4 regions of the Streptomyces sp. NPDC032198 genome follow, and region 1 is predicted to be linked to each of the others. Evidence: riboswitches for the same ligand, from Rfam matches in the RefSeq annotation. Region 1 holds a riboswitch; each other region holds the start of a gene.
The links. Region 1 has a riboswitch for thiamine pyrophosphate ahead of thiC (phosphomethylpyrimidine synthase ThiC). Riboswitches for the same ligand answer to the same signal wherever they lie in the genome.
Positions count from the first base shown of each region.

Region 2: another riboswitch for thiamine pyrophosphate. It lies ahead of AB0E78_RS28205 (thiamine ABC transporter substrate-binding protein); the one in region 1 lies ahead of thiC (phosphomethylpyrimidine synthase ThiC).
Region 3: another riboswitch for thiamine pyrophosphate. It lies ahead of thiM (hydroxyethylthiazole kinase); the one in region 1 lies ahead of thiC (phosphomethylpyrimidine synthase ThiC).
Region 4: another riboswitch for thiamine pyrophosphate. It lies ahead of thiO (glycine oxidase ThiO); the one in region 1 lies ahead of thiC (phosphomethylpyrimidine synthase ThiC).

Region 1 is NZ_JBEZVL010000002.1:208,297-212,531, reverse strand. It holds gene AB0E78_RS06115 (IclR family transcriptional regulator C-terminal domain-containing protein) at 1-69, shown strand, start outside; gene AB0E78_RS06110 (SsgA family sporulation/cell division regulator) at 173-610, shown strand; gene AB0E78_RS06105 (YibE/F family protein) at 702-2,162, opposite strand; TPP riboswitch at 2,234-2,378, shown strand; gene thiC (phosphomethylpyrimidine synthase ThiC) at 2,371-4,215, shown strand.
Region 2 is NZ_JBEZVL010000011.1:90,913-95,147, forward strand. It holds gene AB0E78_RS28200 (iron ABC transporter permease) at 1-843, opposite strand, end outside; gene AB0E78_RS28205 (thiamine ABC transporter substrate-binding protein) at 912-2,006, opposite strand; TPP riboswitch at 2,090-2,207, opposite strand; gene rlmN (23S rRNA (adenine(2503)-C(2))-methyltransferase RlmN) at 2,262-3,368, opposite strand; gene AB0E78_RS28215 (hypothetical protein) at 3,518-3,976, shown strand; gene AB0E78_RS28220 (phosphatidate cytidylyltransferase) at 4,063-4,235, opposite strand, start outside.
Region 3 is NZ_JBEZVL010000008.1:355,079-359,313, forward strand. It holds gene thiD (bifunctional hydroxymethylpyrimidine kinase/phosphomethylpyrimidine kinase) at 1-197, opposite strand, end outside; gene thiE (thiamine phosphate synthase) at 194-832, opposite strand; gene thiM (hydroxyethylthiazole kinase) at 1,066-1,845, opposite strand; TPP riboswitch at 1,893-2,018, opposite strand; gene AB0E78_RS23430 (class I SAM-dependent methyltransferase) at 2,343-3,083, opposite strand; gene AB0E78_RS23435 (helix-turn-helix transcriptional regulator) at 3,437-4,235, opposite strand, start outside.
Region 4 is NZ_JBEZVL010000001.1:416,363-420,597, forward strand. It holds gene AB0E78_RS01955 (Rv2175c family DNA-binding protein) at 1-167, opposite strand, end outside; gene AB0E78_RS01960 (FAD-dependent oxidoreductase) at 259-1,425, opposite strand; TPP riboswitch at 1,610-1,722, shown strand; gene thiO (glycine oxidase ThiO) at 1,720-2,910, shown strand; gene thiS (sulfur carrier protein ThiS) at 2,907-3,125, shown strand; gene AB0E78_RS01975 (thiazole synthase) at 3,132-3,926, shown strand; gene pknB (Stk1 family PASTA domain-containing Ser/Thr kinase) at 4,018-4,235, shown strand, end outside.

The DNA.
Region 1 (4,235 bases):
GCGGCTGAACGCTTGCAGAATGAGATCGGAAGGCTACTGGGGACACTTGCCTTCTCTATCAGCATCTGAAAACTCACTCCTTGTGATCTGATGTGTACGTTAAGCAAGATGCCATGAGTGTCAGGGAGTTGGTTCCTGGCCAGTCGAGCTTTAGCGACGGGGTAGGCGGACGATGCGCGAGTCGGTCCAGGCAGAGGTCATGATGAGCTTCCTCGTTTCCGAGGAGCTGTCGTTTCGCATCCCGGTGGAGCTGCGTTATGAGACCGGCGATCCCTACGCCGTCCGGCTGACCTTCCATCTCCCCGGAGACGCACCCGTGACCTGGGCCTTCGGGCGGGAGCTGCTGGTCGACGGGGTGGGCGGGGCGTGCGGTGACGGGGATGTGCACATCGCCCCCACCGATCCCGAGCTGCTCGACGATGTACTGATCCGGCTTCAGGTCGGTGCGGATCAGGCGCTGTTCCGGGCGGGGATCCCACCGCTCCTCGCCTTCTTGGACCGTACGGACAAGCTGGTTCCGCTGGGGCAGGAGCGGGCGCTCGCCGACTTCGAGACGCACCTGGACGAAGCGCTGGACCGGATCCTCGCCGAGGAGCAGAGCGCGGGCTGACTCCGCGAACCAAGGGGCGCAGCCGTACGGCAGATTGGTGCATTTCGTGGCATCGGCCGCGTAAGCCTTGCGGCGCCGGGCCGCGCGAGCCTCAGGCCTTGCGGCGTCGGCCTTTTCCGCCGCGGCTCTGCTTGGGTGCGGGCAGGACGGGGGTGGCGGGGGCGGCGGGAGTGGCACCGCCTCCGGGGTGGGCCGCGCCTCCAGCGTTGCTCGCGCCTCCCGGGTGGCTCGCGCCTCCCGGGCGGGCCGCGCTTCCCGTGTGGCCCGTGGGAGTCGAGCGGTCGGCCGAGACCACCAGGGCCGCGAGCGCGGTCGTCACCGGTACGGAGGCGACCAGGCCGATCGAGCCGACCAGGGTGCGCACGATCTCCTCGGCCACCAGCTCGCTGTTGGCCACCGTGCCCACGCTGCTCTGGGCGATCGAGAAGAGCAGCAGCAGGGGCAGCGCGGCACCCGCGTAGGCCAGGACCAGGGTGTTGACGACCGAGGCGATGTGGTCGCGGCCGATGCGGATGGCGGCGCCGTACAGACCGCGCCAGCCCATCGTGGGGTTGGCCTGGTGCAGTTCCCAGACCGCGGACGTCTGCGTCACCGTCACGTCGTCGAGTACGCCGAGCGAGCCGATGATGACGCCGGCGAGCAGCAGACCGCTCATGTCGATGGACGGATACAGGCCGTGGATCAGGCCGGTGTTGTCGTCCGTGTTGCCCGTCAGCGAGGCCCAGCCGATGAAGAGCGAGCCGAGGAGGCCGATGAGGAGCAGGGAGATCAGCGTGCCGAGGACCGCGACCGAGGTACGCGCCGTGAGGCCATGGCACAGATAGAGCGCGATCAGCATGATGGCGCTGGCCCCGATCACCGCCACGACCAGCGGGTTCGAGCCCTGCAGGATCGCGGGCAGGATGAAGAACGTCAGGACCAGGAAGCTCAACGCCAGCGCCACCAGGGCCATGACGCCGCGCATTCGTCCCACCACGACCACGGCGAGTGCGAAGATCCCGGCGAGCAGCGCCATGGGGAGCTTCCGGTTCACGTCGGTGACCGAGTACTGCAACGCCTCGGGGGCCGTGGGCTCGTAGGCGACCACCACCTCCTGGCCCTGGCGCAACTGCCGCGGTGAGTCCGGCTGGACGATCTCGGTGAACGTGCGGCCCTTGTCCTTTCCGCTGGTCACCTCGATCGTCGCCTTCTTGCAGACGCCCTTCGCGCGGGACTGCGCGGACTGCTCCTCGGCGGTGGAGGTGTCGCCGTTGGGCGGAGTCTGGGAGGCGTTCACCTCACTGCAGGGGAGCTCTTTCAGCTTCGCCACCGTGGCTGACTGGGTCTGCCGGTCGAAGCCGACTCCGGTGCGTTCGTGGGACGGTGCGCCCCCTGGCCAGAACACCGCGAGCCCCACGACCACCGCCGCGGCGAAAGGAATCAGCACGGCGGCGATGACCTTGCGCAGATGCTTGGAGACGGGGGCGGCCGGGCCATGGCTGTGGGAGTGCCCGTGCGAGTCGTGCGGCACGTTCGGGGCGGGCGGCTGGGACGGCGGCTGTGTGGTGGTCACTGCCCGATCATCGCAAGAACGGAGGGGGCCCTCTGTTCAGCGCGCCCGACGGGACGCTAGCGTGGAGGCACCTTTGCAAACGCGGGAGCTCGGAGCACCGGGCTGAGAGGGCGCTGACCTCCGTACGAAACGGTATGAACCGTACGGAATCCGCTGCGTCGACCGCCGAACCTGTTACCGGGTAATGCCGGCGTAGGGAGTAGGTCTCATGACCACAGCGGACGCACGCACGCCTGCCTCCAGCAGCGACGAGAACGGCGAGAACGGCGAGAACGTAGGAAACGCCGAGCACACCGTCGCGGCCGAGGCCGGGAAGTCCATCGGCTGGCACAAGGCGTATGTCGAGGGTTCACGCCCCGACCTGCGGGTGCCGGTCCGACAGGTGCACCTCACCAACGGCAAGGCCGTGACCTTGTACGACACTTCGGGGCCGTACACCGACGAGTCCATCGACACCGACGTCCGCAGGGGCCTCGCGCCCCTGCGCGAGAACTGGATCATCGCCCGCGGCGACACCGAGGAGTACGTGGGCCGCCCGCCCCGTCCCGAGGACGACGGCATCAAGCACACCTCGCCGCGCGGTGGCCTGAAGAACCTCGACGCGGTCTTCCCCGGCCGCCCGCGCCAGCCCCGCCGGGGCCGCGGCGGCCAGGCGGTGACGCAGCTCGCGTACGCCCGCCGTGGCGAGATCACGCCCGAGATGGAGTTCATCGGGATCCGCGAGAACCTCGACCCCGAGGTCGTGCGCGCGGAGGTCGCCGCGGGCCGCGCGGTGATCCCCGCCAACGTCAATCACCCGGAGATCGAGCCGATGATCATCGGCAAGAAGTTCCTGGTGAAGGTCAACGCCAACATCGGCAACTCCGCGGTCACCTCCTCCATCGAGGAGGAGGTGGACAAGATGACCTGGGCGACCAAGTGGGGCGCCGACACGGTCATGGACCTGTCCACCGGGCGCAACATCCACACGACCCGCGAGTGGGTCCTGCGCAACTCCCCCGTGCCCATCGGCACCGTGCCGCTCTACCAGGCCCTGGAGAAGGTCGACGGCCAGGCCGAGGCGCTGACCTGGGAGATCTACAAGGACACGGTCATCGAGCAGGCCGAACAGGGCGTGGACTACATGACGGTGCACGCGGGCGTGCGCCTTCCGTACGTCCCGCTGACCGCCAACCGCAAGACCGGCATCGTCTCGCGCGGCGGTTCGATCATGGCGGCCTGGTGCCTCGCGCACCACAAGGAGAGCTTCCTCTACGAGAACTTCGAGGAGCTCTGCGAGATTCTCGCGGCGTACGACGTGACGTACTCGCTCGGCGACGGTCTGCGCCCCGGGTCGATCGCGGACGCCAACGACGAGGCGCAGTTCGCCGAGCTGCGCACGCTCGGGGAACTCAACACGATCGCCAAGCGTCATCACGTACAGACCATGATCGAGGGCCCGGGCCACGTCCCGATGCACAAGATCAAGGAGAACATCGACCTTCAGCAGGAGATCTGCGAGGAGGCGCCGTTCTACACGCTCGGCCCGCTGACCACGGACATCGCGCCCGCGTACGACCACATCACCTCCGGCATCGGCGCCGCGATGATCGGCTGGTGGGGCACGGCGATGCTCTGCTACGTCACGCCCAAGGAGCACCTCGGCCTGCCCAACCGCGACGACGTGAAGACCGGCGTCATCACGTACAAGATCGCGGCCCACGCGGCGGACCTCGCCAAGGGGCACCCGGGCGCGCAGGACTGGGACGACGCGCTCTCGGACGCACGCTTCGAGTTCCGCTGGGAGGACCAGTTCAACCTGGCCCTCGACCCGGTCACGGCGCGGGAGTTCCACGACGAGACGCTGCCCGCGGAGCCCGCGAAGACGGCGCATTTCTGCTCGATGTGCGGTCCGAAGTTCTGCAGCATGAAGATTAGCCACAGCATCACAGAGCAGTTCGGCGGTACTGCGGCTGCGGACGCGACGGCTGAGGAGGTCGCGGCGGGGATGCTCCAGAAGTCGAAGGAGTTCGCCGCGAGCGGGAATCGGGTCTACCTGCCGCTGGCGGACTGACGCGCGGTTAAGCGCCGCTC
Region 2 (4,235 bases), on a different contig from region 1:
GACCCCGCCCAGCAGCGCCCACTGCCCCGCGCCGCGCGGCCGCCGCGCCACCCCGGACGCGTCGACGAGCTTCAGCGCACTCTCCCGCCTGCGCACCGTCCACGCGTGCACGGCGAGGATCAAGCCCACCGCCACGAACTGAACGATCGTCAGGACGGCGGCCGTGGACAGGTCGAGGAGCTGGGCGGTCTGCCGGTAGATCTCGACCTCGAGGGTCGAGTACGCGGGCCCGCCGAGGATCTGCACCACACCGAACGAGGTGAAGGTGAACAGGAAGACCATGAGCGAGGCGGCGGCTACCGCGGGCCCGAGCGCGGGCAGCGTCACGGTCCGCCACGCGGTCCACCGCGAGGCGCCGAGCATCCGCGCGGCCTCTTCCTGGCGCGGGTCGAGCTGCGACCAGAGCCCGCCCACCGTCCGTACGACGACGGCGTAGTTGAAGAAGACGTGCGCGAGCAGGATCGCCCACACAGTCGTGTCGAGGCGCACGCCCCACATCTCGTCGAGCAGCCCGCCCCGGCCGAGCAGCGCGAGGAACGCGGTCCCGACGACGACCGTCGGCAGCACGAACGGCACCGTGACGACCGCCCGGAGCACCTGCTTGCCCCTGAACTCGAAGCGCGCGAAGACATACGCGCCGGGGAGCGCGATCAGCAGCGTGAGCGCGGTCGACGCGAGCGCCTGCCAGGTGGTGAACCACAGCACGTGCCGGACGTCGGACTGCCCGACGACCTCCGCGATCCGCCCGAACTGCCACGCCCCGCCCACCTTCAAGCCGCGCGCGACGATCGCGGCGACCGGATAGGCGAAGAAGACCGCGAAGAACGCGACGGGCACGGCCATCAGACCGAGCCGCGCCGCGCCCCCGCGCGAGCGCCCCTTACGGGAAGCGCTCCCCTTAGGGGATCCGCTTACTTCAGTACGAGCGAGGTCCACGACTTGACCCACTGATCACGGTTGTCGGCGATCTTCTTCGGGTCCATGGTCTCCGGGTCGTCGACCTTCACGCCGTGCTTGACGAACAGCTCGGGCAGCTCGGTCTTCTCCCGCACCGGGTTCACGAACATGTTCAGCGGCATGTCCTTCTGGAACTCGGCGCCGATCAGGAAGTCGAGCAGCGCCTTGCCGCCCTTCTCGTTCTTGGCGTTGCTGAGCAGACCCGCGTACTCGACCTGCCGGAAGCAGGTGCCGGTCGCGACGCCGGTCGGCGCCTGCTTGGGCTGCGGCTTGGCGTAGAGCACCTCGACGGGCGGCGACGAGGCGTACGAGACGACGAGCGGCCGGTCGCCCTTGGCCTTCTTGCCGCCGGCGGACCCGGAGAACTCTTCGTTGTAGGCCTGCTCCCAGCCGTCGACGACCTTGACGCCGTTGGCCTTGAGCTTCTTCCAGTAGCCCTGCCAGCCGTCGTCGCCGTACTGCGCGGCGCTGCCGAGCAGGAATCCGAGGCCGGGCGAGGAGGTCGAGGCGTTCTCGGTGACCAACAGGTCCTTGTAGGCGGGCTTGGTCAGATCCGCGAAGGACTTCGGCGGCGCCAGCTTCTTGTCGGCGAAGTACTTCTTGTCGTAGTTGACGCAGATGTCGCCGCTGTCGACGGGCGTCACCCGGTGCTTGTCCCCGTCGACCCGGAACTCCGGCCCGACCTTCTCCGAGCCCTTGGCCTCGTACGACTGGAAGAGACCGTTGTCGAGCGCGCGCGAGAGCAGGGTGTTGTCGACGCCGAAGAAGACATCGCCCTGCGGGTTGTCCTTGGACAGGATCGCCTTGTTCACGGCCGCACCGGCGTCGCCGTCCTTCAGCACGTTGACCTTGTAGCCGGAGCTCTTCTCGAACGCCTTCAGTACGTCCTTGGAGACGTTGAAGGAGTCATGGCTGACGAGCGTGACGCTCTTGGAGTCGGCCTTGTCGCCGCTGTCCGACGAGCTGCCGCACGCGGAGAGCGCGACGAGCCCGATGCTCACCGCGACCGCGGTGACCGTGACCTTCTTGGTGGTGCTCACTGAGTTCATTCCTCCTGGAGTGACCAGGAAGAGACGCGGCCCTGCCCGCGGAACAGACCGGATCGGACCGGTCCGCGGGCAGGGCGCAACAGCTTGAGTGATGTCCGAACTTCCTACCCGGAATGACCCGGGCAAGGTTCAGAGGGTCTGCGGCCAACCTGTCCTTGGCTGCCGCACTCTCAGCGCTGTGGCGCTCCCCTGTCGGAATATGAAGATGTGTTCCGGCTATGAAGATGTGTTTCGGCCAGCCTATCGCCCGGCGGGCTAGCGCTCCGACGCGGCGAGCTGACCGCACGCCCCGTCGATCTCCTGGCCACGGGTGTCACGAACCGTGACGGGCACGCCATGGGCGGCGATGGCGTCCACGAAGGCCTTCTCGTCCTCGGGCCGCGAGGCCGTCCACTTCGACCCGGGCGTCGGGTTCAGCGGAATGAGGTTCACGTGCACGGGCTTGTTCTTCAGCAGCCGCCCGAGGCGGTCACCGCGCCAGGCCTGGTCGTTGATGTCGCGGATCAGCGCGTACTCGATGGAGAGGCGACGCCCCGACTTGGCGGCGTACTCCCACCCGGCGTCCATCACTTCACGCACGTTCCAGCGCGTGTTGACGGGTACGAGGGTGTCGCGGAGCTCGTCGTCGGGCGCGTGCAGCGAGATGGCGAGGCGGCACTTGAAGCCCTCGTCGGCGAACCGGTGGATGGCGGGCACCAGACCGACGGTCGACACGGTGATGCCACGCTGCGAGAGGCCCACACCGTCCGGCTCGGGATCGGTCAGCCTGCGAATCGCCCCGGTCACCCGGTTGTAGTTGGCAAGAGGCTCGCCCATCCCCATAAACACGATGTTGGAGAGCCGAGCGGGCCCTCCAGGGATCTCCCCGTCCCGCAGCGCGCGCATCCCGTCAACGATCTGGTGCACGATCTCGGCGGTCGACAGATTCCGGTCGAGCCCGGCCTGCCCGGTGGCACAGAACGGACAGTTCATCCCACACCCGGCCTGCGACGAGATGCACATCGTCACGCGGTCCGGATAGCGCATGAGCACGGACTCGACGAGCGTCCCGTCGAAGAGCCGCCACAGCGTCTTGCGCGTGGTGTCGTCGTCACAGCTGATGTGCCGCACCACGGACATCAGCTCGGGAAGCAGCGCCTCCTGAAGCTTCTGACGTGAACCGGCGGGAATGTCGGTCCACTGCTCCGGGTCGTGCGCGTACCGCGCGAAGTAGTGCTGCGAAAGCTGCTTGGCGCGAAACGGCTTCTCGCCGGCAGCGGCAACGGCTTCCTTGCGCTCGGCGGGCGTGAGGTCGGCGAGATGCCGCGGCGGCTTCTTGGCTCCGCGGGGCGCGACAAAGGTGAGTTCTCCGGGTACAGGCATGGTCCTTCCAGTGTCGCAGACGATGAGAGCCCTCCCCTGTCCACCCACGGCGGCGCTGAGAACCGGTCGGCCGAAGGTCTGTCATGTGCCTGACATAGATCACTAGAGTCTTCCCTGACAACATCAACTTCGCTGGAGGTAATCAGCACGTGTTGAATCAAACGGGGAAGGCGCTCTTGATCGGCGCCACCGCGGCGCTCGCCGTGACGACCGCGGCACCGGCCCACGCCGGGACCGGGGTCCGGGCCGCGGCGGTCAGCAAGCACCAGGAAGTGCGCTGCGTGAAGCAGAGCGGCAGGACCTGCGCTTACTCGGTCTCCTTCTTCTACTGGAACAAGAAGGGGTCCACCAAGCGTGGCCTGAACTACGTCCAGTCGGCCAGGTCTCCGTACAAGGCGGGTAAGGCCCGCTGGCTGTACAAGCAGCCGGGCGGCTCGACCCACGTCGGCAAGAGCTGGCGCAAGGCCCACTCGGTTCCGCACGGCAACGCCGCCGAGGTCGAGTGGGGCAAGGTCGGGACCACCACGGGGCCCAAGCTCCGCAAGGGCACGCTGGTCTGTGTGCAGTGGAAGAACCTCTCGCAGAAGGCGTGCCACAAGCTGAAGTAAGCGGCGTACGGCACACTGCGCGCGGCATGCGAAAAGGGGCTCGCCGTCCAGCTGGACGGCGAGCCCCTCACGTACACAAGCGCAGGTCAGCCGGACCCGACGAAGATGACCAGCAGCAGCCAGACCACCGGTGCGGTCGGCAGCAGTGAGTCGAGGCGGTCCATGATGCCGCCGTGTCCCGGCAGCAGCGTGCCCATGTCCTTGATGCCGAGGTCACGCTTGATCATCGACTCGCCCAGGTCCCCGAGCGTCGCGCTCG
Region 3 (4,235 bases), on a different contig from region 1:
TCGAGCTGCTCGGTGACGAACGCCGCAGGCACGGCATGGATGCCGGTGACGCCCTGGGTGTTCTGTGCGGTCAGGGCGGTCAGGACTGCTGTTCCGTAGGCGCCGTTGGCGGAGAACGCCTTCAGGTCGGCCTGGATGCCGGCGCCGCCGGAGGGGTCGCTGGCGGCGATGCTGAGGGCGATGGGCGGGCTGGTCACGCGGGGACCTCCTGGCGCAGGGTGCGGATGAGGGAGTGCGCTGCGGCCTCGGGGTCGGACTGTCCGCAGACCGCGCTGACGACAGCGAGCCCGGCCGCACCGCTTGCCCTGACCGCGGCGGCCTCGGATGCGCCGATCCCGCCGATGGCCACGCATGGCAGCGGGCTCTCCTGGACGATCCGGGCCAGGCCTCCCAGGCCGAGCGGGGCGTCCGCGTCTGGCTTGGTGGACTGCGGGAACACCGGACCGACACCGAGGTGGTCGACGGCATCCGGTACGTGCGCCAGCTGCCCGGGACGGCTGACGGACAGGCCGATGTAGGCATGGGGGCCGAGCCGCTGCCGGGCGGTCGTGGGGGAGAGGTCCCGCTGCCCCAGGTGGACGCCGTCCGCGTCCAACCAGACCGCCACATCCAGACGATCATTGACGATCAAGGGGACACCGGTGCCGGCGAGTTCGGCCTGGATCCTCCGGCCCAGCGCGCACAGCGTGCGGGCGTCCGCGTCCGGATCGCGCAACTGGACAGCGGTCACACCGCCCTTGACGGCGGCCGCCACTGTGGCCGCGACACCACGGTCGCCGCAGAGCCGGGTGTCGGTGACGAGATACAGGGATAGGTCAAGTGGTGGTCGCATGGGTTGCTCCTTGGGGTCTCCCGGCCGGGGAAGGGCGGGGGAAACGCATCGGGAGGTGCAGGGAAAGGCAGGGCCCTGACGTGCAGGAACCTTGAGTTGTCCGCAGGGGCGAGGGTGTGCGTCTGCGGGGTCTGACGCACTTGGTGGTGGGGTCGCACCCCAGGTCGGCGGAGGCTGTTCAGCAGGTGGCGTTCGGCCGACCGCTCGCTGCCAACCCGGCAACACCGCTGCGCTCAGCGCAGGTTGAGAGCCTCGGCGAGCCGGTCCGGGCTGAGCTCGTACAGTGCATCGATCAGTGCGACCGCGAACGTGCCGGGCCCCGTCGAGCGCGTGGCGGCACTCTCCGCGGCCACGGTGAGCAGGCCCGACGCGGCAGTGGCGGCCAGCAGTGCATCGCCCGTGACGGCCGTGCAAGCAGCCACCAGGGCGCCCAGTGAGCAGCCGGTACCCGTCACCCGTTGCAGCAGCGGGTGACCATTGGCCACACGCACCACGCGCGTCCCGTCCGTAAGGACGTCCTCCGGACCGCTCACAGCGACCGCGCAGCCGTAGCGCCGGCCCAGCCCGCCGGCCGCGTCCAGCGCCGCCTCGGGGGCGTCCGTGCTGTCCACGCCGCGCCCGCCCGTGCCGCCGCTGTCCAGGGCCAGGATCTCGGAAGCATTGCCGCGAATGACCGCTGGAGGCGCGATCTCCAGGAGTTCGCGGGCCAGGCCGGTGCGCCAGGGCAGCGCGCCGACCGCCACCGGGTCGAGCACCCACGGGCGCCCGGCCCCGGCCGCTTCTTTGACCGCGACGCGCATCGCCTCGGCCGTCGCGGACGTGACCGTCCCCAGGTTGATCAGGACGCCCCCGGCCACCCGGGCCAGTGCTCCGGCCTCCTGCGGGCTGTGCACCATCGCGGGGGAGGCCCCCGCCGCGAGCAGCACGTTCGCGGTGAACTGCGACACCACGACGTTGGTCAGGCAGTGCACAAGGGGTGCGGAGCTCCGCAGCGACGCGATCACGTCCGCCACGGCATCACGGGAAACGGCAGGGCCGTTCTGGGCAGGTACGGAGGCAGCATCCATCGTCAACACTCTTCCTACGCCGGCATTACCCGGTCCAGGTTCATGCGGTCGGCGGAAAGGGGAGCAAGTCCCGTCCGCCCTCTCAGCCCGGCTACTCCCGAGCTCCCGCGGTGGTCACCACGCAATGTACCTCCCCCGGGAACGGGAGTTCGCACTCGGGGCACCGCACGGCAGGACACGGCTCTGCCGGAGGAACTGACAAGGCCGCCGCCCTGGTGCACACTCTGGGCGCAGACTCGTAGCCCGTGTCGTATTGCTCGCCGGGCGGGAGGTCCGTGACGAGGTCTCTGAGGCTGTGCAGTGCGTCGGTGAATCCCGCGACCACCTGACCGATGCGATCCTGCATAGCTCCAGATTTCGTCAACCCGTCAACCTTTGCAATGGGAGATCTCTCCAAGCTCGGCGGTTGGCCCACCGGGCTTCACGTCTCGGCACGGCGGAACTTATGGTTTGTGGGTTACCCAGAGCAGTTCCGCCGGCCAGCGGTGTGCCCAGTCGGGAGGGTCGGTTTCGTTGTAGCCGTTGGGTGTTCCGAGTTCGGGCCGCGGCTCGATGAGGTCGTCGATGATGAGACCCGCGCCGCGCAGGACCTTGACCCAGTCGCCGTAGGTGAGCTGATAGCTGGTCGCGCCGTCGTCTTCGGCGATGGCGCTCAGCCCGAAGTAGTCCTTCTGCAGCGTCGTGGTCACGCGGCTGGCGGCTTCGTCGTAGCAAGCTTCGAACCAAGGGCTGGCGACGTTGAACACCAGGCGCCCGCCTCGGCCCAAGACGCGTGCGGCCTGCGGGACGGCCAGGTGCGGGGGCGCCCAGCTGAGCCCACCGAAGTCGCAGAACACCAGGTCGAAGCTGTCGGCGGCGAAGGGGAGTTGTTCGGCGGCGCCTTGCACCAGCGGGTAGCGGACGGCTCCCATCGCGCGGGCCGCTGCGGCGAGTTGGGCTTCGGACAGGTCGATCCCGACCACGGAGGCACCCTCGGCGGCGAGCGCCCTGGACCACTGGCCGGCGCCACAGCCGAGTTCGAGGACGCGCTTGCCGGTGACGTCGCCCAGGGCGTGCAGGTGCGCGTCGGGGATGGAGTACATGCCCCACAGCCGGGGTGTGGCGCCGATTTGCGGGTCGTGCTCGTGCTGGTAGGCGCTGCTGATCTGGTTCCAGAGCCGCCGGTTGGCGGGGATGCTGTCCACGCGCCGACTCCAGCACTGCCTGCCGGGGGCGGTCAACACGATTATGGCACTGGGCGGCCCTCGCCTCGGTTGCTTCCCCGGCGCTTTGCCGACGGCGAGCAGATCATGCGTGTGCCCCTCGACGGTGGTGAGCGTCGGTCGGTTGGTATCGCCGACGTGACGGTCCATCGCAACTTCTACTCGATAGTGGACAAGAACGGTCAGCTCGAAGACACCGTGGAGGTTCCAGGGCCCGGCGGGCGGGGAGCTGGCAGGTCCAGCCGTGCCGTTTGAGCAGGGCCGCGACGCCCTGGGCGGCTCGGCGCATCGGTGACCCCGGTGGCCCTCGTCGTCGGAGCGTCACCGCGCAGCGGTCAGCGGTCACGGGTGAGCGCGGTGGCGAGTTGGGTGCGGGAGCGGATGCCGAGTTTGCGGTAGATGCGGCTCAGCACGGTTTCTACGGTCTTGACCGAGATGAACATCTGCTGGGCCGCTTCCTGGTTCGTCGCGCCGGTGCGCACGAGTTCGGCCAGATGCAACTCGTGTTCGGTCAGACGCTGGGGCGTCGGCGGAGCCGAGCTGCTGGGTGCGGAGGGATGGCCTGTCAGGTGGGTCAGGTGGTTGTTCGCGAGCGCGGTCCAGGGGCGTGCTTCGGCGTCCTCGAAGAGCGTACGAGCCCTTTCCCACGCCGTTCGCGCAGCGGCGGCACGCCGACGGCGGCGCTCGACACGGCCGCGCAGCAGGTGGGTGCGGCCCTCCTCGACGGGGAGGCCGAGCGCGGCGAAACCGTGGGCAGCGTCCGCCAGGAGTTCCGCGGCCTCTTCGACGGCGTCGGCACCGTCGAGGTAGCGGCACAGGCCTCGGGCGCGGGTCAGCGCTGCGCGCAGAGCGGCGTGCGCGGGGTGCGCTCCCACCCGTTCCTGCATGTGCTCCAGCAGACCGCGGGCCTCGTCCGTACGACCGCAGAGCGCGTACGCCTCCACCGCGTCCCCCTGCCAGCGCAGCACCGCCGGATCAGCGGCCCCCGAGCGCGACTCCAGCTCCGCGACCTCCGACAACGTCGCGGCGGCCTTCTCGACGCGACCGGTGTGCAGAAGCGCAGCCCCCAGGGCCCACAGGCCGCGTGTGGTGTGCAGCGCATCCTGTTCCTCGCGCGAGGCGCGCACGCCGTGG
Region 4 (4,235 bases), on a different contig from region 1:
GCCGGCACGGCGAGCGCGCGGTTCTCACCACGGCGCACGGCGATCAGCTGGCCCTCCTTGACCAGCTGGCGCACACGCGTCACCTCGACGTCGAGCATTTCTGCGATGTCGGGGAGGTGGAGCCACTCGGGGACGAGAGCATCAGTCTTTGCGTCAATCTCGGTCACGGGGACAAGCCTAGCTCCGGGCACCGACAGCGGCCGGGCAGCGGGTCCCCCTCGGTCCCGGCAGCGGTCCCGGCAGCGGTCCCGGCAGCGCTTAGGGCAGCACTGCCTTCTTGAGCGGTACGGCGGGGTCCGACGCCAGCTCGGCGGACAGGCGGGCGCCCGCCTCGATCAGCTTGCGGCCCTGTGCCAGGTCCCTGGGGCGGCCCACCGCGAGGAGGGCGACCAGGGCGCCCCGCCGGAGCCAGCACACGCTCCAGGCCGCCCCCGAGGGGTCGCCGCGCCACACCAGCTCGTCGGCGGACGCGTGATGACCGGCGTACTGGACGAAGCGGCCGAACTGCTCGGACCAGAAGTACGGGACCGGGTCGTACGCCGAAGGGGTCTCGCCGATGATGTTCGCCGCGACCGTGCGCGGGCCCTGGAGGGCGTTGTCCCAGTGGTGGACGAGCAGGCGCTCGCCATACCTTCCCGAAGGGAAGGAGGAGCAGTCGCCGACCGCGTACACATCGGGTTCCGACGTCCGCAGGTGGTCGTCGGCGAGGACCTCACGGTGGGCGCCCAGGGTGATGCCGGAGTCCGCGAGCCAGTCCGTGGCGGGGCGTGCGCCGATACCGACGACGACCGCGTCCGCGGGCAGCCGGGTGCCGTCGTCCAGGAGGACGCTGCCGGGCTCGACGCGGTCCACGCGCGCGTGGGTGCGCAGCTCGGCTCCGGAGTCGGCGTACCAGGACGTCATCGGCGCCGCGACCTCCGCGGGCAGCGCCCCGGCCAGCGGTCGCGCGGCGGCCTCGACGACAGTGACCGAGCAGCCCGCCTCGCGTGCGGCGGTCGCGAACTCGGCGCCGATCCAGCCGGCGCCGACGACCACGATGCGGTGCTGTTCGGCGAGCACGGGCCGCAGCCGCTCGGCGTCGTCGAGGGTGCGCAGCAGATGGACGCCGGGGACCCCGGAGACGCCGGGCAGCAGGATGGGCCGGGCGCCGGTGGCGATGACGAGGGCGTCGTAGGGCACCGGGCCCGACGCGGTGTCCAGTGCGTGGTCCGCGGGGCGGACGCCCGTGACCTCGTGGCCCAGGCTCAGCTCGATGCCGAGCGCCTCGAAGTCGATGTCGAAGGCGGAGCCCTCCGCCTTGCCGAGCAGCACGGCCTTGGACAACGGCGGCCTGTCGTACGGCTGATGGGGCTCCGCGCCGATCAGGGTGACCGCCCCGGCGAACCCCTGCTCGCGCAGGGCCACGGCGGTCTGCACCCCGGCCATCCCCGCACCGACGATGACGACCCGGCGCTCTTCCTGCCTCCGCTGCTCACTCACCCGATCACTCTAGGGCGGCGGGCGACGCGCGTCTCAGGGCCCCGCGAGGAGATCTCTGACACACCGTCACTGCTCCTGACCGCACAGCTGCCCTACCTACCCCGGGACACCAAAGGCTAAGGTTGCCGTGCAGAGCACTCGCGGGAGCCCGGACGCACCGGGCTGAGAGGGAGGCTGGACGGCCTCCGACCGTACGAACCTGATCCGGGTCATGCCGGCGAAGGGAGGGGCTGGACGCCCATGCATCCACGTACACCACCCCGAGAGACGACCGACGTCCTTGTCGTCGGGGGCGGCATCATCGGCCTGGTCACGGCCTGGCGGGCGGCCCAGCGCGGCCTGTCCGCCGCGGTCGTGGACCCCGAGCCCGGCGGCGGCGCGGCGCAGGTCGCCGCGGGCATGCTGGCCGCCGTCACCGAGCTGCACTACGGGGAGCAGACGCTGCTCGGCCTGAATCTGGCCTCCGCGCAGCGCTATCCCGAGTTCGCGGCCGAGCTGACCGAGGCGAGCGGCCGCGATCTCGGCTACCGCGCGTGCGGCACGCTCGCCGTGGCGCTCGACTCCGACGACCGTGCCCATCTGCGGGAGCTGCACGCCCTTCAGCAGCAGTCGGGGCTCGCCTCGGAGTGGCTGAGCGGGCGCGAGTGCCGCCGCCTCGAACCGATGCTCGCACCGGGGGTCCGGGGCGGACTGCGCGTCGACGGCGACCACCAGATCGACCCGCGCAGGCTCGCCGCGGCGCTCCTGGTGGCCTGCGAGCGGGCGGGCGTGGCCTTCCACCACGCGTGGGTGGACCGTCTCTCGGTCGTACGGGACCGGGCCACCGGAGTCGTCCTCGCCGACGGCACCGCCCTGGAGGCCGGTCAGACCGTGCTCGCCGCGGGCAGCCTCAGCGGACGCCTCTCCGGCGTCCCCGAGGGTGTCCTGCCGCCAGTACGCCCCGTGAAGGGGCAGGTGCTGCGGCTCACGGTGCCGCAGCGGTACGCGCCGTTCCTGAGCCGCACCGTGCGCGCCGTGGTGCGTGGCAGCCACGTCTACCTGGTGCCGCGCGAGAACGGCGAGCTCGTCGTCGGCGCGACCAGCGAGGAACTCGGCTGGGACACGACGGTCACGGCGGGCGGCGTGTACGAGCTGCTGCGGGACGCCCACGAGCTCGTACCCGGCATCACGGAACTGCCGCTGACGGAGACCCGCGCGGGCCTGCGCCCCGGCTCCCCCGACAACGCGCCGCTGCTCGGCCCGACCGCGCTCCCCGGCCTCCAGCTGGCCACCGGGCACTACCGCAACGGCGTCCTTCTGACGCCCGTCACCGGTGACGTCATGGCGCACGCCCTGACCACCGGCGAACTGCCCGACGAGGCGCGGGGGTTCACCCCTCTGCGCTTCGCCGGCACCCCCCGCACGCAGCGCTTCATGGAGCAGCCCGCATGACCCTCCCAGCAGTGACAGCCGTCTCCGTCAACGGAGAAGCACGCGACGTTGCCGCGGGCACCACGCTCGACGCCCTCGTCGCCACCCTGACCACGGCCCCGTCCGGCGTCGCCGCCGCCCTCAACGAAACCGTCGTCCCGCGCACGCGCTGGTCTGACACCCCGCTCAATGACGGCGACCGCGTCGAGGTCCTCACAGCCGTACAAGGAGGCTGAACCGACATGGCAGACGATCCCTTCGCCATCGGCGGGCTCACCCTTTCCTCCCGACTGATCATGGGTACGGGCGGTGCGCCGAGCCTCGACGTCCTGGAACGCTCCCTCGTCGCCTCCGGGACGGAGCTGACGACGGTCGCGATGCGCCGCCTCGATCCCGGCGTGCAGGGCTCCGTGCTCTCCGTCCTGGACCGCCTCGGCATCCGTGTGCTGCCGAACACGGCGGGCTGCTTCACCGCGGGCGAGGCCGTCCTGACCGCCCGGCTCGCGCGGGAGGCGCTCGGCACCGACCTGGTCAAGCTGGAGGTCATCGCGGACGAGCGCACGCTGCTTCCCGACCCGATCGAGCTCATCGACGCCGCCGAGACCCTCGTCGACGACGGCTTCACGGTCCTCCCGTACACGAACGACGACCCGGTGCTTGCCCGGAAGCTGGAGGACGTGGGCTGCGCGGCGATCATGCCGCTGGGCTCCCCCATCGGCTCGGGGCTCGGCATCCGCAACCCGCACAACTTCCAGCTGATCGTCGAGCGCGCGGGCGTGCCGGTGATCCTGGACGCGGGGGCGGGCACGGCGTCCGACGCGGCGCTCGCGATGGAACTGGGGTGCGCGGGTGTGATGCTCGCCTCCGCTGTTACCCGGGCGCAGGAACCGGTCCTGATGGCCGAGGGCATGCGGCACGGCGTCGAGGCCGGACGGCTCGCGTACCGTGCGGGGCGCATTCCCCGGCGCCACTTCGCCGAGGCGTCCTCGCCCGTGGAGGGAATGGCCCGGCTCGACCCGGAGCGGCCCGCGTTCTGAGCGTCCCGCCCCTGTTACAGCTCGGCTGCAGTCGGGGCCCGAGTCCGACCGGGCGGGCAACGGTGTCAGCGGTGGCTCGTAGACTCCCTGCGTGGACACGACCCTTCAGGACCCGCTCGTCGGGCAGGTGCTCGACGGCCGCTACCGCGTGGACGGGCGGATCGCGGTCGGCGGGATGGCCACGGTCTACCGGGCCGTGGACACCCGCCTCGACCGCGTGCTCGCGCTCAAGGTGATGCACCCGACGCTGGCCGCCGACGTCTCATTCGTCGAGCGCTTCATCCGCGAGGCGAAGTCGATCGCCCGGCT